Regions from separate parts of the Pseudomonas sp. SCB32 genome, predicted to be linked through region 1. Evidence: riboswitches for the same ligand, from Rfam matches in the RefSeq annotation. Region 1 holds a riboswitch; the other holds the start of a gene.
What was found. Region 1 has a riboswitch for manganese ahead of GA645_RS24315 (sodium:calcium antiporter). Riboswitches for the same ligand answer to the same signal wherever they lie in the genome.
Positions count from the first base shown of each region.

Region 2: another riboswitch for manganese. It lies ahead of GA645_RS22915 (TMEM165/GDT1 family protein); the one in region 1 lies ahead of GA645_RS24315 (sodium:calcium antiporter).

Region 1 covers NZ_CP045118.1:5,308,754-5,324,310, forward strand. Annotated here, with positions in the region: gene GA645_RS24280 (FAD-binding and (Fe-S)-binding domain-containing protein) at 1-2,540, shown strand, start outside; partial or broken gene speD (adenosylmethionine decarboxylase) at 2,700-3,101, shown strand; gene GA645_RS24290 (fused MFS/spermidine synthase) at 3,167-4,303, shown strand; gene GA645_RS24295 (hypothetical protein) at 4,300-5,151, shown strand; gene GA645_RS24300 (response regulator) at 5,165-5,842, shown strand; gene GA645_RS24305 (HAMP domain-containing sensor histidine kinase) at 5,839-7,245, shown strand; gene GA645_RS24310 (hypothetical protein) at 7,331-7,582, shown strand; yybP-ykoY riboswitch at 7,845-8,002, shown strand; gene GA645_RS24315 (sodium:calcium antiporter) at 8,069-9,079, shown strand; gene GA645_RS24320 (type 1 glutamine amidotransferase domain-containing protein) at 9,169-9,846, shown strand; RNA gene ssrA (transfer-messenger RNA) at 9,921-10,278, shown strand; partial or broken gene GA645_RS24335 (IS5/IS1182 family transposase) at 11,667-11,792, shown strand; gene GA645_RS24340 (acyltransferase) at 12,219-13,310, shown strand; gene GA645_RS24350 (hypothetical protein) at 14,413-15,557, opposite strand, start outside.
Region 2 covers NZ_CP045118.1:5,017,085-5,032,641, forward strand. Annotated here, with positions in the region: gene GA645_RS22880 (MFS transporter) at 1-1,008, opposite strand, end outside; gene GA645_RS22885 (helix-turn-helix domain-containing protein) at 1,098-1,874, shown strand; gene GA645_RS22890 (LysE family translocator) at 1,971-2,600, opposite strand; gene GA645_RS22895 (2-hydroxyacid dehydrogenase) at 2,683-3,648, shown strand; gene GA645_RS22900 (DUF1835 domain-containing protein) at 3,645-4,409, shown strand; gene GA645_RS22905 (class I SAM-dependent methyltransferase) at 4,462-5,466, shown strand; gene GA645_RS22910 (amino acid permease) at 5,584-7,041, shown strand; yybP-ykoY riboswitch at 7,085-7,216, shown strand; gene GA645_RS22915 (TMEM165/GDT1 family protein) at 7,294-7,875, shown strand; gene GA645_RS22920 (ketosteroid isomerase-related protein) at 7,980-8,423, shown strand; gene GA645_RS22925 (NAD-dependent epimerase/dehydratase family protein) at 8,647-9,654, opposite strand; gene GA645_RS22930 (M48 family metallopeptidase) at 9,690-10,508, opposite strand; gene GA645_RS22935 (methyl-accepting chemotaxis protein) at 10,699-12,831, shown strand; gene GA645_RS22940 (SOS response-associated peptidase) at 13,084-13,695, opposite strand; gene GA645_RS22945 (DUF2007 domain-containing protein) at 13,727-13,993, opposite strand; gene GA645_RS22950 (CPXCG motif-containing cysteine-rich protein) at 13,993-14,175, opposite strand; gene GA645_RS22955 (1-acyl-sn-glycerol-3-phosphate acyltransferase) at 14,316-15,473, shown strand; gene GA645_RS22960 (hypothetical protein) at 15,513-15,557, opposite strand, start outside.

The sequences.
Region 1 (15,557 bases):
GCGACAACTGGAACGGCCGCGACATCCGCGATGGCGGCACGCAGATCCGCCTGCAGCCCGGTGTCATCGGCGCCCAGGCCAACGCCTGGCTGGCGCCCTTCGGCCGCAAGATCGGCCCCGACCCGGCGTCGATCAACGCCTGCAAGATCGGCGGCATCGTCGCCAACAACGCCAGCGGCATGTGCTGCGGCACCGCGCAGAACAGCTACCACACCCTGGCCGGCATGCGCCTGCTGCTGGCCGACGGCACCCTGCTGGACAGCGAGCTGCCTGCAAGCGTCGAGGCCTTCCGCGAAAGCCACGGCGCGCTGCTCGACCAGCTCGCCGAACTCGGCCGGCAGACCCGCGCCAACACCGAGCTGGCCGCGAAGATCCGCCACAAGTACCGGCTGAAGAACACCACAGGCCTGTCGCTGAACGCGCTGGCCGACTACGACGAGCCGCTGGATATCCTCACCCACCTGATGGTCGGCTCCGAAGGCACCCTGGGCTTCATCAGCGCGGTGACCTACGACACCGTGCCGGACCACCCGAACAAGGCCAGCGCGCTGATCGTCTTCCCCGACGTGGAAACCTGCTGCAAGGCCGTGACCGTGCTCAAGCAGCAGCCGGTGTCCGCCGTGGAACTGCTGGACCGCCGCAGCCTGCGCTCGGTGGAGAACATGCAAGGCATGCCCGAATGGGTGAAAAGCCTGTCCGCCAACGCCTGCGCGCTGCTCATCGAATCCCGCGCGGCGACTCAGTCGCTGCTGCACGAACATCTCGCACAAATCAGCGCCTCCATCGCCGATTACCCGGTGGAGAAGCAGGTCAACTTCAGCGAAGACCCGGTGGTCTACAACCAGCTCTGGCGCATCCGCAAGGACACCTTCCCGGCCGTCGGCGCGGTGCGCGAGACCGGCACCACGGTGATCATCGAGGACGTCACCTTCCCCGTCGAACAACTGGCCGAAGGCGTCAACCGCCTGATCGAGCTGTTCGACAAGCACGGCTACGACGAGGCCATCCTGTTCGGCCACGCGCTGGAAGGGAACCTGCACTTCGTCTTCACCCAGGGCTTCGAATCGCCCGAACAGGTGGCGCGCTACTCGGCCTTCATGGACGACGTCGCGCATCTGGTCGCGGTCGAATACGGCGGTTCGCTCAAGGCCGAGCACGGCACCGGACGCAATATGGCGCCCTTCGTCGAGCTGGAATGGGGCCACGACGCCTACCAGCTGATGTGGCAGCTCAAGCGCCTGCTCGACCCCACCGGCATCCTCAACCCCAGCGTGGTACTGACCGACGATCCGCAGTTGCACCTGAAGAACCTCAAGCCGCTGCCGGCCGCCGACGAGATCGTCGACAAGTGCATCGAGTGCGGCTTCTGCGAGCCGGTGTGCCCTTCCAAGGGCCTGACCCTCAGCCCCCGCCAGCGTATCGTCATGTGGCGCGACATCCAGGCCAAGCGCCGCGCCGGCGTCGACACCACTGAGCTTGAGCGCGACTACCAGTACCAGGGCATCGACACCTGCGCCGCCACCGGCCTGTGCGCCCAGCGCTGTCCGGTCAACATCAACACCGGCGAGCTGATCAGGAAACTGCGCGGCGAAGAAACGCACCACGCAGGCACCGCCTCCTGGCTAGCACGTAACTTCTCGACAGCGATGAAGGGCACGCGCTTGCTGCTTCACGTCGCCGATGGCGCGCGCCGGCTGCTCGGCGCACCACGCCTGGCCCGTTTCAGCACTTCTATTAGCCATGCCAGCCATGGCCGCGTTCCGCAGTGGACGCCGGCCATGCCACAGCCGATGCGCCTGCCATCCACGCTGCAGGTTGTGGATAACGGCAAGCCGCGCGTCGTCTACCTGACCGCCTGCGTGTCCCGCGCCATGGGCCCGGCGGCAGCGGACGAGGAGCAGATGCCGCTGATCGACAAGACCCGCCAGCTGCTGGAGAAGGCCGGTTACCAAGTGGTTTTCCCGGACAACGCCGACAACCTCTGCTGCGGCCAGCCGTTCGCCTCCAAGGGCTACAAGACGCATGCCGACGCCAAGCGCGACGAGCTGCTCGCCGAGCTGCTGCGCGCCAGCCGAGGCGGCCTCGACCCGATCTACTGCGACACCAGCCCCTGCACCCTGCGCCTGGTGCAGGAACTGGCGGACGACCGGCTGAAGATCTACGACCCGGTGAAGTTCATCCGCACCCACCTGGTGGAGCGCCTGGACTTCCAGCCGCAGGACAAGCCGGTGGCCGTGCACGTCACCTGCAGCACCCAGCACCTGGGCGAAAGCCAGGCGCTGATCGACCTGGTCAAGCGCTGCACCCGCGAGGTGGTGATCCCCGAGGGCATCCACTGCTGTGGTTTTGCCGGCGACAAGGGCTTCACTACGCCCGAGCTGAACGCGCACTCGCTGCGCACGCTCAAGGAAGCGGTGCAGTATTGCGAGGAAGGCGTCTCCACCAGCCGCACCTGCGAGATCGGTCTGTCTGCCCACGGTGGCATCGATTATCGCGGCGTGGTCTACCTGGTGGATCGCGTCACCCGCGCGCGCCTGTAAGCCCCCTGAAGCACCCGGCGGGCGGTACGAAAGCCCCCGCCGGAGCTTGCCATTTCGAGCTGGCAAAAGTCCTCAGTCATTTAAGCTCTCGTTAACTTGCCAGACCTAATGTGCATCCAATGCGAGGGCAGGCCTCGCTGATCGGAAGCAGGAGGCAACATGGCAATTCAAGCGTTGCGACTCGACTCGGTTAACGTGCTCGGCAAGCAACTGATCATCGAACTGTTCGACTGCATCGACACGCGCTTCGACGATATCCAGTGGATCGAGGAGAGCATGCTCGAGGCCGCGCGACAGGCAAACGCCACCATCGTCACATCCGCATTTCACAAGTTCAGCCCGATCGGAATTTCCGGCGTCGTGGTGATTGCCGAATCGCATCTGGCGATCCACACCTGGCCCGAGTTCCACTATGCCGCGGTGGACGTTTTCACTTGTGGTGACGTGCTCGATGGCGACAAGGCGGTCCAGGTGCTCTGCGAGCGACTGGGCAGCCGGCGTCACCTGGTCTCCAGCATGGACCGGGGCCTCAATGGCCATCGCCTGGGCCTGCTCACACGCGGCCAGAACGACGCTCTCGTGCCGGCCTCACCCCGACTGACGAGCGAGGACAGGGAGGTGGCATCATGAACGAGCCCCACATAGAACCCGCGCAGCTGCTGGCCGACGCCAATGCCCTGCGCTACGACATCGACCTGACCGGACTCGTCCCCCCGGAAGTCGCCGCCCAACTCCCCCCGCTGCCCCCCAATCATTTCTACTTCTATCCGCCGGACCCCAAGCAGGTCGGCGATGGCGCGACCAGCTACATCGAGGACAGCGACCCCTTCGACCAGTACGTCTATCGCCTGAGCCGCGTGGTCTATCAGGGCCGCACGCGCTGGCAGAACGTGCTGATCGCCGACACCTACAACTACGACCGCGTGCTGATGCTCGACGGCGCGATCCAGAGCGCGGAAACGGACGAATCCCTGTATCACGAACTGCTGGTGCAGCCCGCCATGCTGGCGCACCCCGACCCGCGCGATGTGCTGATCATCGGTGGCGGCGAAGGGGCGACGCTGCGCGAGGTGCTGTCCCATGCGAGCGTGCGGCGCGCCGTGATGGTCGACCTCGACCAGGAGCTCGTCGAGCTGTGCCGGGAGCACCTGTTCCAGTGGCACCAGGGCGCCTTCGACGATCCACGTTGCGAGCTGGTATTCGACGATGGCCGCGCCTATCTCGAACAGGACCCCTCGCTGTTCGACGTGGTCATCATCGATGTCGTCGACATGCTCGACAACGGGCCGGCGCAGGCGCTCTACACCCGGCAGTTCTACGAACTGTTGCACGCCCGACTGCGCCCCGGCGGCATCGTCGCGGTACAGGGGCTGGAGTTCTCCCACTGCGACGACAAACCCCACGCGGCCCTCGCCCGCACCCTGCGCTGCGTGTTCGGGCAGGTGCACAGCTACCGCGCCGCGATCCCCTCGTTCCTGTCGTCCTGGGGGTTCCTGCTGGCGTCCGACTGGCTCGCGCCGAACCTGTGGTCCGCTGAAGAGATCGACCGCAGCATCGATCAGCGCCTCGGCCAGCTCTGGCTCGACCACATCGACGGCGAATACCTGAAAGCCTGCTTCGTGATGGATCGGGAGACCCGCTTCCTGTTGTCGCAACCGGGACCGGTGCTGGAAGACGGCGTGCACTTCATTGCGCCGCCGGACATCGAGGAAATCGAGTTCGGCCCGGCGCAATTGCCCGCCCTGACCGGGTATAGACGATGACCGCCGCCCCGGCCCCGAGGCTCTCCCCGGCCATCCTCGCGCCCTGCCAGCTGTACCGGGTGAGTTACCGCAACCGGGACGACGGCCTGCCGGTGCTGCTGCGCCTGGAGGATCCGCAACCGGCGCTGGCATTGCTGGCGCGGGATGAGGAGCTGACCGAGGACAGCCTGCTGCCCGACAGCGCCGCCGCTGACGAACTGCTGGTGATATTCGCCAGCGGCGGCCTGCAGACCGGGCATGCCTGGCGCCAGCGCCTGGAGTCCTGGATGGCGCCCGATCCGGGCGCGCAGTCGCCAATGCTGGATATCCCGTCGTTCAGCGACCGGGTGCTCTGGCGTCCCGGTCGAGGGTTGATCATTGGCAGCCCCGAGCGCTGCCGGGAACTGCTCGAAGGCCTGGTCGCCTTCGACTGGTACGAAAGCCGCCTGCGCGATCTGGAGAATGCCGTCGCCCAGGCCTGGGAGCCAGCCCAGCGCGATATCGAGCTGACGCACCAGTTGCAGCCGCCGGCGTTGTTGCGCCAGACCCAGGTCAACCGCCAGGTGCTCCACACCACGCGCTGGCGCATGACCTACACGCGCCTGGAGTCGCACCTGGAAAAGCCGCCGCAGCAGTTGCCCGGAGCCGTGCGCAGGCTGTACAACGAGCTGTCCGTCCAGGCCGAGGCGCACGATCGCCTCGCCGCCCTGGACGACCGCATCGAAGTGCTGCAGGACCTCTATGAACTGGCGACCGACCGGCTCAGCGAATACCGCTACTATCGAGGCGAGTTGCGGGTGGAATGGCTGATCGTCGCAATCCTGCTGATCGATACGGGCCTGAGCCTGTGGGAATTCTGGCATCGCTGAACAGGGAGCTGCCATGAGGATATTACTGGCGGAAGATGACCAACTGCTGGGCGACGGAATTCGCGCCGGGCTCGGCCTGGAAGGCGACACCGTGGACTGGGTCCAGGATGGCCAGGCCGCCGACCAGGCGCTGCAGACCGACGAGTTCGACCTGCTGGTGCTCGACCTCGGCCTGCCGCGCAAGGACGGCCTGGAAGTACTGCGCGCCTTGCGCCGGCGCGGCGACCTGACGCCCGTGCTGATCCTCACTGCCCGCGACAAGGTGGCCGACCGCGTGGCCGGCCTCGACGCCGGCGCTGACGACTACCTGACCAAACCCTTCGACCTCGATGAACTGCTCGCCCGCGTCCGTGCCCTCACCCGCCGCCGCACCGGTCGCGCCGCGCCGCTTCTGCAACACGGTGAATTGATGCTGAACCCGGCCACCCACCAGGTCAGCCTCGCCGGCGCGCCAGTGGAACTGGCCCCGCGCGAGTACGCGCTGTTGCGCCTTTTGCTGGAGCAGCGCGGCAAGGTGCTGTCGCGCACTCGTCTGGTCGAGGCCCTGTACGGCTGGGACGGCGACCTGGAGAGCAACGCCATCGAGGTCCACATCCACCACCTGCGGCGCAAGCTCGGTAACGGCCTGATCCGCACCGTGCGCGGCATCGGCTACGGCATAGACCGTCCCGGCACTCCGTCCTCGCCGTGAGTTCCGCTCCGCGCCGCGCCGGCTCGCTCAGCCGCCGCCTGTTGCTCTTGCTGATCGGCGGCATCTCGCTGTGCTGGCTGGTGGCCGGTTTCTTCACCTATCACCTGACCCGCGAGCAGGTGAACGGCCTCTACGACCAGGACATGATCGACTTTGGCCAGGCCGCCCTGAGCCTGGTGGATATCGCCGACTCCGTCGACGCCCAGCCCACGCCGCCAGGGGACATCATCGCGCGCAGCCGCAAGGCCATCGAAGGCTTGCCGCTGATTCGCCGGGAAGCCACGCTGGGTTACTCCATCTGGTACCAGGGCCAACGCCTGCTCACCACCGACCAGCCGCCACCCGACGTCGAGCAGCAGCCGCTGGGCTTCTCCCGCCTGGAACAGGGCGACGTGCGCTGGCGGGTACTGCAGATCGCCTCGACAGGCCCGGACGGCGTGCGGATCTGGGTATTCGAGAACCAGCAATACCGCTCCAAGACCCTGCGACTGCTGCTGTTCAGCGCACTGTTCCCGCTGCTGCTGGCCCTGCCGCTGTTCCTCGTGCTGGTCTGGCTCGGCGTGCGCCAGGGGCTGGCACCGTTGCGCAGCCTGATAGCCCAGCTCCACCTGCGCACCGCCCACAGCCTGCATCCGCTGTCACTGAACCGGGCGCCGGTGGAGGTGCACAGCCTGGTCAACGAACTGAACCTGCTGCTGGAGCGCCTGCAATTGGCCATGGAGGCCGAACGCCGTCTGACCAGTGATGCCGCCCACGAAATCCGTACGCCGCTGGCCAGCCTGCGCACCCACGCCCAGGTGGCGCTGCGCTCCTCCGATCCGGCGGCCCATGCCCATGGCCTGCAGCAGGTCAGCCGCAGCGTCGAGCGCATCAGTGCGCTGATGGAGCAGATCCTGTTGCTGGCCCGGCTCGACGGTGAAGAGCTGCACGAAACCTTCAGCCGTGTCGACCTCGGCCTGCTCGCCGAGGAAAGCATCGCCGAGCTCGCCCCGCAGGCCATCGACAAGCACATCGACCTCACCCTCGACACCCAGCCGGGCACCACCCTGATGGGCGTGTCGGTGTGGCTCGGACTGATCCTCACCAACCTGGTCGGCAACGCCCTGCGCTACACCCCCGACGGCGGCCGGGTGGCGGTGACCCTGGAGCGCGCCGGCACCAAGCTGCTGCTCTGGGTACGCGATAACGGCCCCGGCGTTGCACAGGCCGAGCAGGCCGCCATCTTCACCCGCTTCTATCGCAGCCCCAGCGTTGCCAACAGCGCTGGCAGCGGTCTTGGCCTGCCCATCGTCAAGCGCATCGTGGAGATCCATCACGGCCGCATCAGCCTGCACGAAGGGCTGGAGGGCGCCGGCCTGGGCGTTTGCGTCGAACTGCCGGCAAGCGCTGGCGAAAAAGAGTGAACCTGGCGAAAAACCCGACAGTCCACCCTGTACGGTCCGCATGATCGGTCCGCGACAACTCGGGCAAATTGCCAGGAGTCCAACCATGAAACGTATCGCCCTGCTCATTACCGCTGCCCTGCTGGCGTCGCCGGCATTCGCCGCCGACCTGTGCAGCGACAACCTCCAGAAAATCGACGCCGCCGTGCAGTCCAATGCCGGCACCGCTCAGACCCAGGACCAGGCCATGCGCCTGCAGGAAAAGGCTATCCAGTCCCAGCAGGCAGGCAATACCAAGGCCTGCATCGCCCAAACCGAAAAAGCCCTGAAGCTGCTCAAGCAGACCGGTAGATCCTGATCCCTGTTCGACGGCCGGCCGGGCGCGCCGGCCGCCTTGTTTTCCGGGTGCCTTGTCCCCCGCGGGATTCGTGCGCCGATAAACCCGACGAAACTCTCACCATTCGCGATAAAGCAGTTCATTGACCCGGCCGACAGCCGCCGCTGGCTGCTGCGCGGCTTGGCTGCGGTGCCACGGCGGGCACCGCGCCAGGGGGAAAACGTCCGTTGATCGACACCTGGTGAAACCATTTCTTGAGCGTGCCCCACGATCGGATAGAATGCGCGGCGTCATTGGGGAGTAGCCGACCGTTCTCGCGAACGGGGACGACGTCAACACACTTGGCCCACAGGCCATGGCGTCGCCAGCGATTCTGCCTGGCAAGACCTTTGACCACGCAGCCTCCGAACGGCCGGGGAGCGCGTGGTCATGGGTATCGATCCGGCCGGGAGTTTTCACCGTGATGCACCACCCCATCCCTTGCTCCATCCATCTGGAGCCGCGCGCATGCTGACCTTCATCTTCGAACTGCTCGGCATGCTGCTGGTGATCCTGATTGCCGCCGAAGTCTTCACCAATGCGCTGGAGCATTTCGGCGAGCGCCAGGGCATCTCCGAAGGCGTCACGGGCTCGCTGTTCGCCGCCATCGGCACCGCCCTGCCGGAAACCCTGATCCCCCTGCTGGCACTGTTCGCCGGCACCAGTAACGCCAACCTCAACCAGGAAGTCGGTGTTGGCGCCATCCTCGGTGCGCCGTTGATGCTGTCGACCCTGTCCACCTGCCTGATGGCCTGCTTCGCCCTGCGCGCGCGTGGCCTGACCGGACGCGTGCGCCCCGAACGCACGGGCCTGCAACGTGACCTGAACTTCTTCCTGATCGCCTTCAGCGTCGCCACGGTCGCGATGTTCGTGCCGGCGGGCTACCTGACCGTGCGCCTCGGCCTGAGCCTGCTGCTGGTGCTCACCTATGTTGCCTACATCACCCTTACGCTGAGGGCGTCGCAGGAGCTGGTGGAGAACGGCCACGGCACTGAAGCCGACCACCACATGTACCTGTCGCGCATCGGCTTGCCGACCAACCTTGCGACTATCCTGCTGCAGCTACTGCTGGGCTTGGGTCTGCTGGTGCTGGGCGCCAAGGGCTTCATCCATGGCGTCGAGGGACTGTCGCACCTTCTGGGCGTCTCCGCGCTGCTGCTGTCACTGCTGGTCATCCCGATCGCCACCGAACTGCCGGAGAAGATCAACAGCATCCTCTGGGTTCGCCGCGGCAAGGACACCCTGGCCTTCGGCAATATCAGCGGCGCCATGGTGTTCCAGGGCACCCTGCTGCCCGCCATCGGCATCCTGCTCACCCCCTGGCAACCGCGCACCGAAGTGCTCACCGGGGTGCTGATCACGCTCGGCGCCGCCCTCTGGCTGCGCCTCAATGCCCAGCGCGACGGACTGCCGATCTGGGTGCTGCTGCTCAACGGCGCCCTGTACGCCGCCTATCTGGGCATCACCCTGTCACGCTGACGAGCGCGGCGTACCGCCTACACTGACCAGTCTGGGCTGCCGTTGCTGCGGCAGCCGCTTGTCATACGCGATACGCCGAAGGAGTGAGCATGAAAATCCTGGTAGTCCTGACCTCCCACGACCAGCTCGGCAGCACCGGCAAGAAAACCGGCTTCTGGCTCGAGGAGTTCGCCGCGCCCTATTACGTGTTCAAGGATGCCGGCGCCACCCTGACCCTGGCCTCGCCCAAAGGCGGCCAGCCGCCGCTCGATCCCAAGAGCGATGAAGAAGACGCCCAGACCCCGGCCACCCGCCGCTTCCGCCAGGACAGCGAAGCGCAGGCCGCGCTGGCCTGTACCGTGAAACTCGCGGAGGTGCACGCCGACGACTATGACGCCCTGTTCTACCCCGGTGGCCACGGGCCACTCTGGGACCTCGCGGAGGACAGGACGTCGGTGGCGCTGATCGAAGCCTTCCACTCCAGCGGCAAGCCCGTCTCCGCTGTCTGCCACGCCCCGGCCGTATTCCGCCACCCACGTGGCCTGGACGGCCGTCCCCTGGTACAGGGCCGACATGTCACCGGGTTCACCAACAGCGAGGAGGAAGCCGTCGGTCTCACCGACGTGGTGCCCTTCCTCGTCCAGGACATGCTCAAGGCCAACGGCGCCCGCTACAGCAAAGGCCCCGACTGGCAGAGCCACGTGGAAGTCGACCGGGGCCTGATCACCGGCCAGAACCCCGCTTCCTCCGAGGCCGTGGCCGAAGCCGTACTGAAATTCCTGACCTGACAACGAGTTGCGCCGCCCCGATTGGACCTTGGGGCAGCTTTCCCGTAGAATGGTCGCCGACCTTTCAAGGTTTTGGGGCCGATTAGGATTCGACGCCGGTAACAAAACTCGAGGGGCATGCCGAGTAGGTGACAGTTCTCGTAAATCAGCTGCCACAACTTTATAGTTGCCAACGACGACAACTACGCCCTAGCAGCCTAAGTGCCGCTAGCAGACCCTAGGGGATGCCTGTAAACCCGAAGATTAGGTCTGTCATATAGAACAGGATCGCCGCCAAGTTCGCTGTAGGCGTAACGGCTAAAACTCATACAGCTCGCTCCAAGCACCCTGCCACTCGGGCGGCGCGGAGTTAACTCAGTAGAGATGGCTAAGCATGTAGAACCGACAGCGGAGAACTGGCGGACGGGGGTTCAAATCCCCCCGGCTCCACCAAACAAACCCCTGAAAACCTAGCGTTTTCAGGGGTTTTTCTTTGGGCGTCGAAAAACTGTCGAAACTGGTAGCACTTGCGCATTTCTCCAGCTTGCCAAGTGATGGCTTTAGGCGGGACTCTACCTCCTAGATAGATAAATTATGGAGGTATGAAAGATGAGTTGGCCAAATATTTTAATGACACCGGCAAGCAAAACGGACATAGGTGTTCTGGCATCCATAGTCACGAACAAAAGTGTTTTTGTGCACTCAGGATAAAGTTCAATCCAGGGGTAGACCATACAGCATACGCCAAATATCTGAGGCGCATGGTGCGTATGCTCAAAGCCTGGAGATCACAAGATATAAAGGAGCGTCCGTTGGCAGGTTATTCTTATTCGGAGGCGACCGCGGCGCAGGAAAGAAGCCTACTGATTGGTTTAAAACCGAAAAGCTAAATGCACCACTAATCTACAGTTTTTAGTCACGCAACTGGTACTTCGGAGACTGCAAGCCAACGGTTACCGTATCAAATGTGGCACTTATGAAAAAGGTATTTGGCTCCGCACTGGCATTGATGATGCACGCAGGCTTGCTCAAGACCAAGCCCCGAATGGAAGCTATACTGGCGACATAATTTAATTTGCATTAGCCTTTGAAAGCAACGAAAAACTCCAATACACACTCGACCTCAACGGAGTATTAGCAATACCCTTAAATCCAATCATACCAAATCAATACAACGGCCCAAATCGCATTGCATCATGCAAATGATCCGGCGATAGGTGCGCATCGTCATCGCAAGCGTAGAGTGGCCCAGAGTTCTCTGTAATGTGAGGATGTTGCCGCCATTCATTATAAAGTGTGCCGCAATGCGTCGCTTGCTTGTCCTTCTGGCAACTGAATCGTAGTACGTTCGAGATCACGACGGAAAGACGTGATGTATGAGCATTGGCTTTCCAGTGTACTTGGAACCTATCAGCAATCTCAGCCCGAATAGGCACATGACTAACCCTCCCGGACTTGGTGCCTGCGTATGTAACGACATTGCCTTGTACGCGATGCGGAGTCAGCTGCTCAGCCTCCGACCAACGTGCACCAGTCGCCAGACATAGCAACGCGACCAGCTCCGTATGCGGATTCTCGCAACCGCTTCGGATCGCCTGGAGGAGTTCGGCAATCTGTGCCGAGGTCCGCCAGGACAACTCCCGCTCTTGGAGCTCGAGTAACCGCACCCTGGCCAGCGGGTTGTCGTAGTCGATTTCTCCAGGGGCCTTCAACTCGTTAAACACGGCGCTGGTATAGCCCAGTTCGTTATTGAGTGTCTTACCCGAAATGCCCTCATCCAGGCGCTTGCGACGAAGCTGCGCATAGACCGCCGCCTCGAATGCAGTACCTACTGGGTCGCCTATATGAAAAGGCGCTTCCGCGACCTGGCCAAGAACACGGCACAGCTGGTGACGCTGTTTGCGCTGCCGAATCTGTGGATGGCCCGACGACATTTACACAGTAATGCAGGAGAGGTGCGCCTATAGTGCGGGGAATAGCCGCCGCGAGGTGCTCGCAGCGGCGAATAAAGACCGGAATGAGTGAGAGATCTGAGCGTTGGATCAATTCGCCACTTTCAAAATCGGCGGCGGCCGAAGTTGGCCAGAAACACATGGCTACTTCAGACCCTCCCTACCCCTGAACCCAACCTGATATCAGCACAAGTATCGACACCCGCCACCGAGCGTTTTTTTGCCTGGAGAGAATCCATCCCCATCACCAGGCAGGGGTTGGCCTCTGTCTGGTCGAAGTGGTACCACGGTGCGACCGGAACGGCCGTGGTGACTGACTGCCTATGTTCAGAGGGAGTGCTGGTGGTTCATGACAAAGGCCATGCAGATGGCTAAATATTTTCATGCCGAGTAATGAGTTCATGTATAGTGCTCGCTTTTTTCTAAGTGGCGGAGTATGAGATGCGCATAGATGCTCTCACAAGCTTACGGTTTTTAGCTGCAATTATTGTTGTGTTTTCGCATTTTGGCGGGAATGTTAGCTATATTAATTCCCTTCCTTATTCTCTAAGGAATGGCTCAGTCATGGTCACATTCTTCTTTGTTTTGTCTGGGTTTGTTATAGCTATCGCGAACCGAAAAAAAGAGATTAACATTGCTGAGTTCTATGTTAAGAGAATATTTAGGATTTCCCCTTCATACTTCTTCTCCATTCTTCTTGGGGTTTATGTATTTTATGGAGCACTAAATACTCTAGGACTTTTGTCCATTTCGACATTTATGCTAGCTTGGTTCCCGGCGCTGCCTGATCAGATCAATGGCCCAGCATGGTCTGTATCTGTAGAAGCTTTCTTTTATGTTGTTTTCCCTGTGCTTTTTGTTTTCACCAAGAATATAAAAGGTTTTGTATATTCTAGCCTTGCAGCATGGCTGATTACCCAGCTCGTTCATGTGAATATTATTGGCGCTGAATCTATTAACACTAGCTGGCCTTCGATTGGCTTTAGCTTGGTTTATTATTTCCCCATTTCACACCTAAATAGCTTTATGATCGGCATTGCAACTGGCTGTTTGTATTCAGATTACAAGGATAGGATTTCATTTGATGGATTTTTATCCTTGGCAACATGTGTATTGTCCGTAGCTTTTGTTAGCTATGTTATCTGTAACATTCACTCATGGGAGCATATGATCGGATTTAAATTACCGGTCGAAGCAAGTCTCCTGTCTCCTATTTTTGCAGTTCTTATTTTCATCTTCTCCGTCTCTAGGAATATTTTAATTGACATGATGTCAATGAGGGTCTTTGTGTTTCTTGGCGAGATAAGCTATTCGGTTTACATACTGCAACTTCCACTTTATTTGTTTTGTTATAAAAATATCTTTCCTTATTTTTCAATGTCTGACGACTATAATTTTTTGTTATATATCTCCATTCTTATGCTCGTTTCTTCGCTTGCGTATATTTTCCTAGAGAAGACATCTATGAAGCTTAGTAAAATAATTTGCGAAAAGATTCGGAGTCGTGCAGTTTCTGTATATGCATATAATTAGTAGCAGCGCTTTATCTGTGCAAAGCATAGAATGATAAAAGCTGAACAGCCTTGAGTAATTTTAAAAATCAAACTCGGCGAGTGCGGGTTTTTATGTCTGAAGAAAAATTATGACTGTTACCGATAAAAGCTATAGCGTGCACCTCCAACAGCTTGAATATCTTCCCCCGCGCCTCACGCAGTTGTAGGTTCAGTTCTTCGAATTCGTTCTCGTACATCTGGAGGTGTCGGCAGGTTTCAAGCGGTCCCATGAGCGAGCCTTAACAACCCTGTTTGCATACACAGTAATTGGGGCGCAACATTTCGCAAGGGTGAGGCAGTGATGAGTAATTTTCGCGTGGCAGAACGCCGGAGAGGTTTGAGCAACGCTCAATCACCTATGAGGTGGTGCTGGCGAGTATTCTTCCAAGTCAGAGTTGGGATAGGCCTCCAACCCAACATGTAGGGCCCTGTACCCCCGACCTCAAAACAATAAAAATATTCATTAAAAATCAATACCATAAAGATCATTCTCAAACGCCCCGGCTCAAATCAAAAAAGGCCTAATCCCTTGATTTTCTGAGAGAATTTCAAGGTTTTTTGCTTTCTGGGACAGTCGATTACCAAAGAATAACCCTGCCAGCTAACGGGTTCAGCCGAACCGCTTCCGCCAGATGCTCGGTGCATATCGCATTGTCATCGCAAGGCTGAAGAGCCCCTGGCTCTTCTGCAATGTGAGGATGTTTCCCACCCTCCGGAATGAACCAGCCAGGGATCGTCTGAAGTAGCCCGGTATCTATCGGACGCCAATCTTCAGCGATTTTGAAGGCACAGGCTTAATTAAAATCGATCAAACAAGTGGCCGAACTGACCTGCTTGCTGTCGAGGTGGCGGAACGTTTGGGAGTATCCGGTTGCTACACCCGCGTAGATTGATTGAGCAACGGCAGACCGAGTCCGGGGCCAACTCCCCGGGAGTTTGACCTCCCAGTGATCTGCGATAGCACGCGTGCCCACGGCACTGCCAGCTGTCGCCGAATGCGGTGCCGTCATTACTGATGCCTGCCGGCGTAGAAAATTCTCGCGAGTTGCAGACTTAGGCCACCTCTCTTTAAACAATCAACATCAGTTGTTTAAAACCCGATCCATCTGCATCAGCTTTCCTTCTTTTGTTCCAGTCGGAATATAGATATACCGAGGAATTTCCCGGAAGATATTTTTTATCCTCACATCATATTTCAGACGACATGTTCTGACCGCAATCTCAAGGGCGTTTTGATCTACCCACCACTGTTCACGATCATCTGAAATTGTCTCCATTAAATATTGCCTAACCCCCTTCAGTATCTCTCTTGATTCTTTATTATCAAGATAAATCGACATCCCTCCTGTGTATCTCTCCCACGGCAAAGTATTCTCCAGTATTCTCAAGCCAACATCAGCCCCCTCAAGCCGAAGCAAAGGCTTAGGCGAGTCCAATATCACACAGTCAAAATCCAAGACAATGACCGGCACCTTTACAGCATCAAGAAGATCTAATGCGTGAATAAATCTAAGCGAAGAGGATACTGGGCCAACATTACATACCAAGCCAATATTCTGATTAACTATTTTGAATCTAGCATCCTCAATGGAAAAGCCAACCTCATCGGTAATGGAAATATGGCAATAGAAGTTATCAGCCAACCTTTGTAGCGAACTTATCAAATAGCTGCCATAGTCATCAAAATATTTTTTATTGCAGGAAACGGAGATGCAATAGTCGGGCGTACCACCCGGAAGCTCAGTCCTAACGCTTCCTATTACATCATTCACCACCGGCTCTATATCTATAGTTTCCTTACCGTACACCGAAGATACCGGTATCGAAATATACGGATTAAATTTAGGGGATTTTTCATTATTGAACTTTTTAATAATTTCCGTATAAGCCTTATAGTCACCCAGCCCATAATAAAAACAGGCCTCAAAAATACCCACAACAGATCGCACATCAGTATCTTTCCAATCAATCCCCTTTAATTCGGAAAAACCAGATACTATATCACTTGCATCTGAATTCAACACCAATGCCTTGCAATAATAAACCACTGCATCTGGATGCTGAGTCTCCACTAGCGCCTTCTTTGAGTACTCCAGAACCTCACTGGTCGTCTTCTTATTTTTCTTTACAATCAGCGCACACAGCCTGATCAAATAATTTGACTTTTTCTCCACCTCATAAAGATAGAGATAGATTGATTTAGATATACCATAAAGATACTCGTCCG
Region 2 (15,557 bases), 290 kb from region 1:
GCGCAGGGCGAACACCCGCGCCTGCCATTGCGGCGCGACGAAATTGGCGACCATCGCGTCGTTCACCGTCACCTGGCCGAACACCGCGAACATGAACAGCGCGCCGACCACCGCCACCGGCCAGCCCTGGGCATAGGCCAGCGCCACCAGCAGCGGCCCCTGGCAGAAGGTCATGATCAGGAACGGCCCCTTGAGGCTGAAGCGGTCCAGCAGGCGGCCCATGATCAACTGCGCCACGGCGCCGAAGGCATAGGCCAGGCTGACCACCACGCCGAGGCTTTCCGGCGAGGCGAGCAGTTCCTCCAGCCGCACCTGGAACAGGCGCGGATAGGTCACGGTGCTGGCGTTGAACACCACGCCGCCGGTGGCCGTCACCAGCGCCAGCACGCCGAACACCCGGCGCATCGACAGCTTCTGTCCGCCCAGGCCGCGCGGTGCCGGATGCTGCACCGCCACCGGCGCCTCGGCACGGACCTGCCAGGCGAAGCCGATGCCGATCAACACAGCGATAGCCCCCGGCAGGATGAACGCGGCACGCCAGCCGAAATGCGCGGTGAGGAAGCCGGTCAGCAAGGCGGCGAAGGCCACACCAAGGTTGCCCCACATGCCGTTGATGCCGATCTCGTGGCCACGATTCTGCGCGTGGGCCACCAGCATCGCCGTGCCCACCGGGTGGTAGATGGCGGCGAACACGCCGATCAGAGTGAGGCCGGCGACCAGCAGCGGCACCGAGCTCGACAGCCCGGTGAGAATCGACGCCGTGCCAATGCCGAAGAAGAACAGCTGCATCATGTGCCGGCGGTCCCACTTGTCGCCCAGCCAGCCCGCCGGGATCGAGCAGGCGCCGAAGGCGATGAAACCGCCCAGGGACAGGCCGATCATCTGCGCGTAGGTCAGGCCGAAGCTCTGCGTCATGCCCAGCACGGCGGCCGGGAAGATCAGCATGAACATGTGGTCGATGATGTGGGCGGCGTTGATGTAGCGGATGATCGTTCGAGGTCGGGACATGGTGTCGGGCGCTCGGCTTGGGTGGGAGGAAGGTCCATGCTAGGTTGTCGGCAAAACGCAGACCTGACAGAAAAGTCATCGAACCCGACATGCACCTGCACATTCCCCAGGACTCACGCCTCGCTGCGATCGGCCTCGACTACGTCGATGGTCACCACGTGCAGCCCCATGACCATCCGCAGGCGCAGCTGCTCTACGCCGCCGGCGGCCTGATGCGGCTGGTCACCCGCCAGGGCGCCTGGGTCATCCCGCCAACCCGCGCGGTATGGATTCCGCCGGGCATCAGGCACGAGATCCACATGTCCGGCGAGGTGCACATGCGCACCCTGTTCATCCGCGCCGACGCCTGCCCGGAGAACCTGACCGACTGCTGCGTGCTGGCGGTCACGCCGCTGTTGCGGGAAATGATCCTGCGCTGCATCCACTGGCAGGCGCAGCCGGGCGAACCGGCACTGCCGCTGCTGGAGCAGCTCGTCCTGCGGGAGATCGCCACTCTGGAGCGCCTGCCGCTGGCCCTGCCACTGCCGGCCGACCGGCGCCTGCAGGCGATCTGCAAGGCACTGCTGAAGCACCCCGAGCACCCGCACACCCTGGAGGACTGGGGCCAGCAGGTGGGCGCCAGCTCGCGCACGCTGGCGAGGCTGTTCCGCCAGGAACTGGGCATGAGTTTCCAGGAATGGCGCCAGCAACTGCGCCTGACCGAAGCCCTGCCGCGCCTGCTGGCCGGCGAAAGCGTACAGAGCGTCGCCGCCGCGCTCGGTTACACCAGCGGCCGGGCGTTCAGTGCGATGTTCAGGCGGCTGCTGGGGGAGAACCCGCGAGAGTATTTGCAGGCGTTGGCGCAGTTGGCGGAACTCAAGGTCTGACCCCGGCGTGGCACCGGCCCCCAGTAGGAGCGCCCCATGGGCGCGATCGCGGGCATGGCCCGCTCCTACGGGTGAGTCCAGCGCGGCCCCGCGCTTTCAATGCAGCTCGGTGAACGCCAGCTTGATCCCCAGCCCCACCAGCACCACGCCCATCGCCCGGTCGAACCAGTGGCCCATGCGGGCGAAACCGGCGCGCACGCGCTGCTGGCTGAACAGCAGCGCCACCAGGCAGAACCAGACGGCCGTCGCGCAGGCCAGGTACACGCCATAGCCAGCCTGCACCAACAGCGGCGTGTGCGGGTTGATCACCACGGTGAACAGCGAGAGGAAGAACAGCGTGGCCTTAGGATTCAGGCCGTTGGTGACGAAGCCGGCGACATAGGCCCCGCGCGCGGTGCGTGCCACCGGCGCAGTGATGGTTTCGGCCGCCGCCGGGTCGGCCGGGCGAGCGCGCAGCGCCTTGAAGCCGATGTACAACAGGTAGGCCGCTGCCAGCCACTTCAGCGCGTTGAACAGGACGATGGACTGCGACACGATCAGGCCGATGCCCAGCAGCGAATAGGTGACGTGAAGGAAAATCGCACTGCCCACCCCCAGCGCCGTCCAGGTCCCGGCGCGGCGCCCGTGGGTCACGCTCTCGCGCACCACCACGGCGAAATCCGGACCGGGGCTGGCGACCGCCAGCAGATGGATGAATGCCACGGTGAGAAATTCCGTCCAGTACATCGCGCCTCCGCAGAGCGTTCGGAAAACAGTTAGGCTGACTACCTTACGTCACGCCGAATCACTGCAAAAGGTACAGCTACCCATGAACAGCGCTCGCGCCGTCTTCCTCGACCACGCCTCCCTCGACCTCGGTGACCTCGACCTCGCGCCGCTGCGCGCGCAGTTCGGCGAGATGGTCCTGCACGGGCGCAGCGATGCAGAGCAGGTGGCCGAGCGGCTCGAAGGCGCGCAGGTGGCGATCAGCAACAAGGTGCGCATCGGTGCCGAAGTCTTCGAGCGGTGCCCGGAGCTCAAGCTGATCCTGGTGGCCGCCACCGGCACCAACAACGTCGACCTCGATGCCGCGCGAAAGCACGGCGTGATCGTCAGCAACTGCCAGGGCTACGGCACCCCATCGGTGGCCCAGCACACGCTGATGCTGCTGCTCGCCCTGGCCACCCGCCTGCCCGACTACCAGGCCGCCGTCCGCGCCGGGCGCTGGCAGCAGGCGCCGCAGTTCTGCCTGCTGGACTTCCCCATCGTCGAGCTGGAAGGCAAGACCCTCGGCCTGCTAGGCCACGGCGAACTGGGCGGCGCGGTGGCGAAGCTGGCCGAAGCCTTCGGCATGCGCGTGCTGCTCGGGGCACTGCCAGGCCGTCCGCCGCGCGCCGATCGCCTGGCGCTGGACGAGCTGTTGCCGCAGGTCGACGCCCTCACCCTGCACTGCCCTCTGACCGACGCCACGCGCAACCTGATCGGCCAGCGAGAACTGGACCTGATGAAGCCCAAAGCCTTCCTGATCAACACTGCCCGCGGCGGCCTGGTGGACGAGCAGGCGCTGGCCGACACCCTGCGCCGCGGCCATCTGGGCGGCGCCGCCTTCGACGTGCTCAGCGTGGAACCGCCCAAGGACGGCAACCCGCTGCTGGCCGGCGACCTTCCGCGCTTCATCCTCACCCCGCACAGCGCCTGGGGCAGCCGCGAGGCGCGACAGCGCATCGTCGGCCAGTTGAGCGAGAACGCCGCCGGCTTCTTCGCCGGTGAGCCGCGCCGGGAGGTGGCGCCATGAGCCTGCATCTGGTCTGCGGCGACGGCGCCGCCGATGCCCTGCACCGGGCGGTGGAAGCCGGCGTACTGGTCGAGAAGCGAATCCGCGTGATGCCGGACGATCTGGCCGTCGGCCCGCTAAGCGATGTGGATAACCCACCCTGCCAGCAACGTGCCGCGTTCTGGCATGAGCTGGGCGGCGAAGTCCTGCGCGAGCGCGAGATCGCCATCGAATTGGGCACCGACCTGAACTGGCTGCGCAGCCCGGACGCCAGCATCGTCACCCTCTGGCACGGCGACAGCGCCAGCGAACAACTGCTGTTGCGCCGCATCTGCGCCCTGCTGCCGGCACACGTCACCCTGCGCAGCGTCGGCGCCGGCAGCGGCCAGTGCCGCTGCGACGATCGCCACGCCATCGCCATGCTCAAGCCCGTTGAACTGGCCAATGCCCTGGCCGCCAGCCATGAAGTAGACGCCACCGAACGCCAGTGCCTGGGCGAGGACTGGCAGCGCGCCCTGGCCGACAATGCCGAACTGCGCCTGTGGCTCGACGGCCAGTTGAGCGGCGTCGGTTATGAGCACATCGACCGCGTCCTGCTGGACAGCGCCAGCGAATCCTGGCGGCCGGTGCAATCGGTGATCGGGCCGACCATGGCCTATGTCGAGGGTCTGTTCGTCAGCGACCTGCTGGCCGCCTGGCGCCTGCGCGAACAAGTCGCGGCGGGGCACCTTGCGCTGCGTGGCGAGGACTTCTGGAACAACGCCGAGGTGCGGCTCGCCTAGGCTCGGCCATTGCGGCCCTGCTAAACTCCCGCCCTTTTTTCCAGGAGGCCGCATGTCCAACGCCCCCACCAGTGAAGTGCTGCTGCGCCAGATCGAGCGCTTCCAGGGCCGCGTCCTGCTCGCCGGCCTGCCCGCCGACGCCTTGCTCGGCGACCTGCCGCAGGCCCGGGGCTGGAGCTGGCACGCCGGCGAAGCCCGCCAGCTCGAAGCCCGCTATCCGGGCCGCTGCCACTTCGGCGCGACCGCCCCGGAAGGCGAGTTCGACGCCGCCGTGCTGTTCCTGCCCAAATCCCGTGAACTCACCGATTACCTGTTCGCCGCCCTGGCCAGTTGCGTGCCCGGCGGCGAGCTGTATCTGCTCGGCGAGAAGCGCGCCGGCGTCGAACGCGCCAGCAAGCAGCTCGGCGAATTCGGCCGCGCCAGCAAGCTCGACAGTGCCCGCCATTGCCAGCTGTGGCACGCGCACATCGACGGTGCGCCTGTAGCACCCGACCTGCACGCCTTGGCGCAACGCTATGAACTGCCGCTGGCCGATGGCCCTCTGCAAGTCATCACCCTGCCCGGCGTGTTCAGCCATGGCCGCCTGGATCGCGGCAGTGCCCTGTTGCTGGAGCAACTGGACGGCCTGCCGAGCGGCCATGTGCTGGACTTCGGCTGCGGCGCGGGGGTGCTCGGCGCAACGCTCAAACGACGTTATCCACAGAGCCGCCTGACCCTGCTGGACGTCGACGCCTTCGCCGTCGAGAGCAGCCGCCTGACCCTGGCCGCCAACAACCTGGAAGGCGAAGTGATCGCCGGCGACGGCATCGATGCCGCACCGGAAAACCTCGCCGCCATCGTCAGCAACCCGCCCTTCCACCAAGGCGTGCACACCAGCTATGCGGCTACTGAACACCTGCTGCGCCAGTCCGCGCGCCATCTGGCGTCCGGCGGCGAATTGCGCCTGGTGGCCAACAGCTTCCTGAAATACCCGCCGCTGATCGAGCAGCACCTCGGCCCCTGCCAGACCCTGGCCGAGTCCGACGGCTTCCGCATTTATAGCGCCCGACGGCGCTGACCCAAGGCCCGCACTACACTGCAGCGAGCCATGGACCGGCGCGCCGCTGCACGCCCAGACTGATCGAGGACACCCGTGAATCGCAGAATCAACGACGATGTCGAGCTGACATTCGCCATGGGGCCGAAAGAGAAGCCGCATCACCTGAAGCGCTCTCTCAAGCCCCGCCACCTGAACATGATCGCCATCGGCGGCTCCATCGGCACCGGCCTGTTCGTCGCCTCCGGCAGCACCATCGCCACCGCCGGCCCCGGCGGCGCGCTGATGGCCTACGCGCTGATCGGCCTGATGGTGTTCTTCCTCATGACCAGCCTCGGCGAGCTGGCGGCGCACATCCCCGATTCCGGCTCGTTCTGCACCTACGGCAGCCGTTTCATCGACGATGGCTTCGGTTTCGCCATGGGTTGGAACTACTGGTACAACTGGGCGGTGACCATCGCCGCGGAACTGGTGGCCGCACAGCTGGTGATGAAGTTCTGGCTCCCTGACGTGCCCGGCATCTACTGGAGCGTGGTGTTCCTGGGCATCATGTTCATGCTCAACTTCTTCTCGGTGAAGGGCTTCGGCGAGAGCGAGTTCTGGTTCGCACTGATCAAGGTGGTCGCCGTCGTCGTATTCATCGGCATTGGCCTGGCCAGCATCATCGGCATCATGCACGGCATCGACAGCCCCGGCTTCAGCAACTTCACCACCGGTGACGCACCCTTCGTCGGCGGCCTGCAGGCGATGATCGGGGTGGCGATGATCGCCGGTTTCTCCTTCCAGGGCACCGAGCTGATCGGCGTCGCCGCCGGTGAATCGGAAAACCCGCAGAAGTCCATTCCCATCGCCATCCGCCAGGTGTTCTGGCGAATCCTGATGTTCTACATCCTGTCGATCTTCGTGATCGGCATGCTGATCCCCTACACAGATCCGAACCTGCTCAAGACCGACAGCGCCGACATCAGCACCTCGCCCTTCACCCTGCTGTTCGAGCGCGCGGGCCTCGCCGCCGCCGCGGGCGTGATGAACGCGGTGATCCTCTCGGCGATCCTCTCGGCGGGCAACTCGGGCATGTACGCCTCGACCCGGATGCTCTACACCATGGCCACCCAGGGCAAGGCGCCGCGCCTGTTCACCCAGGTGTCCGATAGCGGCGTGCCGCGCTATGCGCTGCTGGCCACCACCTTCGTCGGCGCGCTGTGCTTCCTCACCAGCTTCATCGGCGACAAGACCGTCTACACCTGGCTGCTCAACGCCTCGGGCATGTGCGGCTTCATCGTCTGGCTGGGCATCGCCGTGTCGCATTACCGCTTCCGCAAGGCCTTTGTCCTGCAGGGCGGCGACCTCAACAGCCTGCCGTACCGCGCCAAATGGTTCCCCTTTGGCCCGCTGTTCGCCTTCACCCTCTGCCTGGTCATCACCCTGGGGCAGAACTACCAGGCGTTCGTCGGCGAGCACGTGGACTGGCCCGGGCTGATCGCCACCTACATCACCATCCCGCTGTTCCTCTCGATCTGGCTGGGCTACCGCTTCAAGAACGGCACCCGCTTCATTCGCTACGAGGACATGGACATCCGCTCCCACCGCGAATGATCCGACGCGCAGGCTTGCCCAAGTCCTAGGACTTGGGCAGAATGCCCCCGTCCTAGGGGAGTAGTCTCCCGCGAGCGCCCAGCTCGCCCGGTACGCGTCAACACACTTGGTCCACAGACCATGGCGCGTGCGACCCACGCCTGCAACGCTCAGGCCCGGGTTTGACAAGACCTATGACACGAGCAACCTGACCCGGGGCGGGCAGGTGGCGCGTGTCATGGTGATTAGTCGACCCGCCCCTTAGGAAGCCTGATGGAATCCCTCTTCGTCCCAACCCTGATCGTTGCCCTGGCCGAAATCGGCGACAAGACGCAACTGCTCGCGCTCGTCCTCGCTGCCCGTTTCCGCAAGCCCTGGCCGATCATCGCCGGGATCATCGCCGCCACCCTGGCCAACCACTTCGCCGCCGGCGCCGTTGGCAGCTGGGTCGCCAGCTTCTTCTCGGCAACCACCCTGAGCTGGGTGCTGGCCGCGTGCTTCCTGGCCGTCGCCGGCTGGACCCTGATCCCCGACAAGCTGGATGACGACGAAGAAGGCGCGCTGAAGAAATTCGGCCCGTTCCTCACCACCCTGATCGCCTTCTTCCTCGCCGAGATGGGCGACAAGACCCAGGTCGCCACCGTGATGCTGGCCGCGCAGTACCCGCACTTCTGGCTGGTGGTGATGGGCACCACGCTGGGCATGCTGATCGCCAACGTGCCGGTGGTGCTGGCCGGCAACTTCGCCGCCGATCGCCTGCCGCTCAACCTGATCCGCCGCCTGGCCGCCGCCGCCTTCGCCGTTCTCGGCCTGGCCGCCGTCTGGCATGCGTTGCAACTGGGCGGCGTGCTCTGACCTGAGCTCGAGGGAGCCTGGCGCGCCGGCCAATGCCTGTGTTTCACAATCGATACACAGTGGTGCGCCATTCTCCCCGTACATCAGCAAGCACAGGAAGCGCCATGTCTGAGAAGGATCTCAAGAAGCTCGCTCGCCAGCACATCGACCTTGCGTGGAACAAGGGTCACCTGGCGCTGGCCGAGCAGCTGCACAGCCCGGACTTCATCTACAAGAGCGCCTTCACCGCGCAACCCCTGAACAACGCCGGCTACCGCCGCCTGGTACAGGAGATCCGCTCGGCCATGCCGGACCTGGAAGTGGTGGTGGAGGAATGCATCCGCGAAGGCAACAAGGTGTTCACCTGGAGCACCCTGCTGGGCAGCATCTCCCGCCCCGCCTTCGGCTACCCGGCCAGCGAAAAGATTCTCAGCCTGTCGGCCATGGGCTTCTGGGTGTTCAGCAGTACCGGGGAAATCGTCGAACTGTGCACCATGTTCGACATGGAAAGCTTCCGCGCGCAGATGGGGCTGCAGAACCGGCCCTTTGCCGAGAAGGCGCTGCCCTGAGATGAAAAAGCCCGGCATCTGCCGGGCCTTTTCATTTGTGCTCTTCGTAGGAGCGAGGTTGCTCGCGCCCCCCGCAGCGGGGCGGGTTCGCGAGCAAGCTCGCTCCTACATTGTTTCTGGGTCCCCGCGTTCGCGGGGATGACGCAGGGAGCGCGAATCCCACCTCCGTCACTCCCGCGAACGCGGGAGCCCAAAAGACAGTGGCTCCTACAGGGTGCGCAATCTACAGATAGTCATTGGCATGGAACCAGGCGATCGCCCGCTCCAGCGTATCCTCCAGCGGCACATGGGACTCGAAGCGCAGCTCTTCGCGCGCCTTGCGCCCATCGAGGAACTGCCCGCCGGCCATCACCTCGATCGCCGTATCGTCCAGCAGCGGCACCTTGCCGGTCAGCCGGTAGCGCCAGCGACCCAGGGTCGCCAAGGCGCGCGCACGGTGCAGTGGCATCGGTGTCGGCGCCGGCTTGCCCAACAGGCGAGCGATGGTGGCGGTCAACTCGCCCATCTCGATGTTGTGCCCGGTGAGCAGGTAGCGCTCGCCGACCCGGCCGCGCTCCAGCGCCAGCAGCAGGCCACGGCCGGCCTCGGCGGCGTCGATCACGTTGCGCCGGCCCGGCACGTAGTGAAGCATCTCATCATGCCCGATGGCGGTGATCAGCCGTCCGGTGGTCGGGCCGATGTCGAGCTCGCCCAGCGCCATGCCGGGAATCCCGATCACCACCGGCAACCCGCCGCGCGCCTGCTCGCGGGCCTGCTCGTCGAGCGCCCACTTGCACATGACGTAGGCACTCTTGCCGGTAGGCAGGCCCTCGTAGAACAGCCCCTCGTGCCCCGGCAGCCCCTGGGGGTGCAACGGCATGGCGAAGGCCGAACCGACGTAGAGGATGCGCGGCACCTTGGCCTGCAGACAGGCGGCGTAGAAGTGGTTGGTCAGGTCCAGGGCACTGGCCACCTCTTCCTGCCAGCGACGCGGCCGCACCGGGTAGTAGCCGGCGCTGAAGATCACCGCATCCAGGCCGCTCAGCGCTCGCGCCATGCCGCGGTGGTCGAAGAGCTCGGCCACCCGGCATTCCGGTTCGAGGTAGGCCAGCCGCTGAATCTGCGACGACGGCCGATGGATCAGCACCAACTGGTGTCCCGCGGCCTTGATGGCACGGGCAGCGTGATGGCCCAGGAGCCCTGTGGCTCCAAGTACAGCAATTTTCACGGGCGCTCCCTGTTCACGTTGCACAGCGGCGCAACCACGCGCCGCTCCTGGCGGGCCAATCAGTGGCCTTTGGCTTGCTCGTAAAGCGGCATCACCTTCGGAATGGCAGCCTGCAGGTTGGCCATCCGGGTGCTGTCGGCCGGGTGGGTGCTGAGGATTTCCGGCGGAGCATCGCCACCGGCCTGTCCCATCTTCTGCCACAAGGTCATCGCGGCGTTGGGGTTATAGCCGGCGCGGGCGGCCAATTCCAGGCCGATCAGGTCAGCTTCGTTCTCGTTCTGCCGGCTGTTGGGCAGGGTCAGGCTGTATTCCACTACCTGGTGGGCCAGGTCGACGCTGTTCTGGCCCAGGCCCAGCAGGGCGCCGCCGATGCCCAGGCCCATCTGCTCGGCGTAGGCGCGGGACATGGCTTCACGGCCGTGCTCGCGCAGGGCGTGGGCGATCTCATGGCCCATCACGGCGGCGAGTTCGTCATCGGTCAGCTTCAACTTATCGATCAGCCCGGTGTAGACGATGATCTTGCCGCCGGGACCGCAGTTGGCGTTGAGCTCGTCGCTCTTGATCACGTTGACTTCCCACTTCCAGGACGGTGCATCCGGACGGAAGGCGCCGGTCTGCGGAATCAACCGACTGGCGATGGCCTTCACACGCTTGGCATCACTGCTGCTGGCGTCCAGCTTGCCGGCCTTGGACGCCTCGCCGAGGGTCTGCTGGTAGGACTGGGCGTACATCTGATCGACCTGCGCACTGGACAGCATGCTGAACATGGTCTGCTGGCGGTTGACGCCGACGACGCCGCCGTTGGTGGTGCTCACCTCCTGGCAAGCGGTCAGCAGCAGGGCTGCGGCCAGGCCGGCGACACGGAAAAGACGGGGCATGCTGCTCTCCTGAAACTGTGCAATTACCCAAAGACAGCGCGCATGGTAGGCCGCGCCCCGATGCCCGGCAACTACCCGGCAACAAGCGGCGTACAACGGCGTTACAACCCATTACAAGCAGCCCCTAAGGAAACCGCCCCTGCCTGCCGATAACCAGGCACACGCAGGCTCTGGGACATCGGATACCCGTATGAAATTCAAGTCGATCCAGTTTTCCGTGGTGGCGCTGGCCGGGGCCAGCGTCTTGGCGGTGGTCGCGGCATTGGTGCTGTATGCGCTGTTCGCGGGGGCCAGGACCCAGGCGCTGGTGCAGGAACGCACCCAGGCCTTGCTCGAGCAGGTGATCAATGAGCGCCTGGTGGCTATGGCGCGCGGCCAGGTCAGCCAGATCCAGCGTGAGTTGGAATACCCGCTGACGGTCGCCCGCGACCTGGCCAACACCAACGCCCTGCTCGACGAGACCGACGCCAACGGCCAGCCGGTTCTGGGCATAGGCCGTGCCGGCATGTCCAACCTGCTGCGCCAGACCGTGGCACAAAATCCCAAGCTGCTCGACGCCTTCGCCGGCTGGGAACCCAATGCTTTTGCCGGCAGCGACAGCCAGTACGCCGGCCTGCCGGGCTACGACGCCAGCGGCCGCTTCATGCCCTGGTGGTACCGCAAGGACGGCGGCCTGACCGTGGAAGCCATGGGCGACACCCTGGAAAGCCAGAAGATGCAGCCCACCGGCGTGCGCGAAGGCGAGTACTACCTGTGCCCGAAAGAGAAGCACCAGCCCTGCATCGTCGACCCGGCGCCCTATGAGATGGCTGGCAAGATGGTGCTGATGTCCTCCTTCAACGCACCGATCATGGTCAAGGGCCAGTTCAAGGGCACCGTCGGCGTGGACCTGTCGCTGGACTTCATCCAGGACCTGCTCAAGGCCGCCGACGGCCAGCTTTACCACGGCGCCGGCGAGATGGCGCTGATCTCCACCAATGGCCGCCTGGTCGCCTACACCAAGGACCCGAGCAAGCTCGGCGAGCCTGCCAGCAGCGTGCTGGACGCCAGCGAAGTGGCCAACCTGAGCAAGCTGACGCTCGACCAGCCGCTGACTTCGGTGGACCAGGAGCACGGCCACATCGAGCTGTTCCTGCCCTTCACCATCGCCGATTCCGGCGCGCGCTGGACCCTGATGCTGCAACTGCCGCAGGAAGCCGTGCTGGGTGACCTGAAGCAGCTGCAGGCCGACCTGAAGTCGCAACGCGACGGCGACACCCTGGGCATGACCCTGGTGGGCCTGCTGATCGCCGCTATCGGCCTTGCGGTGATCTGGCTGGTCGGCCACGGCATCGCCCGCCCGCTGCGCCAGTTGGTCGGCATGCTCGACGATATCGCCCAGGGCGAAGGCGACCTGACCCGCCGCCTGACCAGCGACCGCGCCGACGAACTGGGCTCCATCGCCAAGGGCTTCAACACCTTCCTCGGCAAGCTGCAGGGCATGATCGGCCAGGTGGTGACCTCGGTGCAGCGCGTCAGCGATTCCTCCGAACACACCGCCGACATCGCCATCCGCACCAACCAGGGCGTGCAGAAGCAGCTGGCGGAAATCGAACTGGTGGCCACCGCCGTCCACGAGATGACCGCCACCGCCCAGGACGTGGCGCGCAACGCCACTCACGCGGCGGAAGCGGCCAACCACGCCGACCAGGCCGCGCACCACGGCAAGCGCATCGTCGAGAGCAGCTCGGCGGCGATCCAGGCGCTGGCCAGCGAGATCGGCCGCGCGGTGGGCGTCGTCCAGACCCTGGCCCGCGACAGCGAGAACATCAACGCGATCCTGGTGGCCATTCGCGGCATCGCCGAGCAGACCAACCTGCTGGCGCTCAACGCCGCCATCGAAGCGGCCCGCGCCGGCGAGCAGGGACGCGGCTTCGCGGTGGTCGCCGACGAGGTGCGCAACCTGGCGCAGAAGACCCAGCAGGCCACCGAGGAAATCCAGTCGATGATCCAGCAGCTGCAGCACGGCACCCGCGAAGTGGTGCAGGTGATGCAGCAGAGCCAGGAGAAGACCGACGACAGCGTGCGCCACGCCAGCGAGGCGGCCCAGGCGCTGGAGTCGATCACCCAGGCGGTCTCGGTGATCAACGACATGAACACCCAGATCGCCAGCGCCGCCGAAGAGCAGAGCGCGGTGGCCGAGGACATCAACCGCAACGTCAGCAACATCGGCATGGTCGCCAACCAGGTCGCTGGCGGCGCGGACGAAGCCTCCCAGGCCAGCGCCGAGCTGACCAAGCTGGCCGAGCAGCAGCGTCGGTTGGTGAATCAGTTCAGGGTGTGAGCATGATCGCGGGGGCTGCCCCGCGATCCCTGTAGGAGCAACTGTCTTTTGTGCCCTTGTAGGATGGCGTAGAGCGAAGCGAAACCCATCAACATCGTGCACCGACAGCATGGGTATCGCTTCGCTCCACCCATCCTACGAATTGCGGCAACTCCAGTCCTGGTGCACGACTCCTGTAGGAGCGGACGGAGTCCGCGATCGCGCCCATGGGGCGCTCCTACAGGTCAACTCCGTTTCACAGGGAGTCCGGCATCAGGCCGGCGTCAGGCACTCCGGCCCGTTGCACGTGGGATCATTGACGAAACTCGCCAGCACCTGCTCGCGCAACCGCGCCAGCGGCAATTGCAGCAACTCAAGCAAGCGCGCCCGATCGGTCTCGTTCGACAGCCACTGCGCCTGCTCCACCGCATCGAGGATCAACGGCCGGCGCATGTCCCCGGCCGCCTGGGTGACCATCGCCACGCTGTAGTAGACATGCCCCTCCACCGGATAGGCCTCCCACACCCCCGCGAAACAGATCAGCCCGCCGCCGGAAATCCAGTGCGGGCGCTTGCGCACGCCGCGCCACTCGTAGAAGCCGTTGGCCGGCAGCAGGCAGCGGCGCTGGGCAAAGGCGTCACGGAACATCGGCTGTTCGGCAATGGTTTCGGCGCGGGCATGGGCCGGGGTGCGCGACAGGTCCTTCAGCCAGGCCGGCGTCAGGCCCCAGCGCGCGAGGTCGGCGCAATGCGCACCACCCTCCTCGCGCAGCATCAGTACGCGCGCGCCGGGGGCGAGGTTCCATTGCGGCTGCAGGTCCGCGGGGAAGCCCGAGCTCTGGGCAAGTTCGCGGTTCCAGCGGAACAGGGCGTAGCGGCTGGTCATGGGCAGTCGTTCACGGGGAGGGAGGGATCAATCAGCACAGCAGGACGCCAGGACCGGCCTCGTTGTCGTCGGCGGGTCCCGGCAGGGGTTGCGCGGCATTGTACGCGGCGATCAGCTCCCTCGCCCGCTCGGCATGCTCGTTCTCGACCCACAGGTGCAGCAAGCCCATGCCCGGCAGCTCACCGACACCGCCGAGCAGGTGGCGCCCACCCAGGTGCGACGAAATGCCCTCGTTGGCCAGCATCCCGCCCAGCAGTTCGGCCTCGATCAGGTCGGCGGGTTCGTAGATTCGCTGCATCAGTCGTCCTCGCGCTGGACTTCCAGGGACCACTCCACACCATCGGTGCAAAGCTGGAACAGGATCGGTCGGCAACATACCGGACAGTCTTCATAGTAGCGCTGGTCGCCGCCGGAGAGGTCAATCACGGCCTCCGCCGGCTCGCCGCAATAGGGGCAGGTATAGGCCTGACTTTCGAGCATCGCTGGTTCCCCTGTGACTTCCGTTTATAATCGCGCGGTCTTTCAGGGTGCCCAGTCTGACCGATCGGTTCCCAGGCAACCCTCCGAGCCGTCTATTTCGCGGCCCGGCCCGTGATACCCACAAAAAATTCATAGAGAGCATGATGGGCGAGTTCGAAGCCATCCGACCGTACAATGACGCCGAAGTCCCGGCCGTCCTGCAACGCCTGCTGAGTGATGACGCCTTCCTTGGCGCACTGGCGCGTTACCGCTTCCCCCGTCTGTCCGGTCCGCTCGGCTGGCTGCTCAGACCACTTATAGCTCATCGCCTGGCTCGCGAAGTCACCGGCATCCGTAGCGTGATCGCGCTGCAGGACAAGATCGAGCCCTACGTCGACCGCACCATCGAGCACGCCACCGACGGCGTCACCTATTCCGGCGTCGAGCGCCTGAAGCCCGGCTGCGCGTACCTGTTCATCGCCAACCACCGCGACATCGTGATGGACCCGGCCTTCTGCAACTACGCGATCTACCACGCCAAGCTGCCGACGCCGCGCATCGCCATCGGCGACAACCTGCTGCAGAAGCCGTTCGTCAGCGACCTGATGCGCCTGAACAAGAGCTTCATCGTGCACCGCTCGATCACCGGCCGGCGCGAGAAGCTGGCGGCTTACCAGAAGCTCTCGGCCTACATCAATCACTCGATCCGCGAGGACGGCCAGTCGATCTGGATCGCCCAGGCCGAAGGCCGCGCCAAGGACGGGGATGACCGCACCGATTCGGCGATCCTCAAGATGTTCCACATGAGCCGCAAGGACGAGCCGTTCGCCGAGGTGATCCGCGAGCTGCACCTGATCCCGGTGTCGATCAGCTACGAGTACGACCCCTGCGACGCCGCCAAGGCCCGCGAGCTGTTCACCCGCGCCACCACCGGCGAGTACAAGAAGGCGCCGGGCGAGGACGACCGCAGCATCGTGCAGGGCATCACCGGCTACAAGGGCCGGGTGCACATCAACTTCGGCGAGGAAATCACCGGCGAATTCGGCGATGCCAAGCAACTGGCCGCCGAACTGGACCGGCAGATCCTCGGCAACTACCGGCTGTTCCCGGTGCACTACCTGGCCTACGAGGCCTCCACGCTGCGCGATCCGGCGCTGCAGGTGCCCACCGCCGCCAGCCTGTTCAAGGACGAGGAGCTGCGCCGCGCCCGCACCGAATGGGAGCGTCGCCTGGCCGAGTGCCCCAGCGAGCAGCGCGCGTACCTGATCCTGCAGTACGCCAATCCGGTCCTGAACCAGTACCGCCTCAAGCAGGCATGAAAAAAGGCGCCCTCGGGCGCCTTTTTCAATTCCGGCTCATCACAGCTGCGTGCTGTACCAACTGGCCGCCAGCGCCAGCGCCAT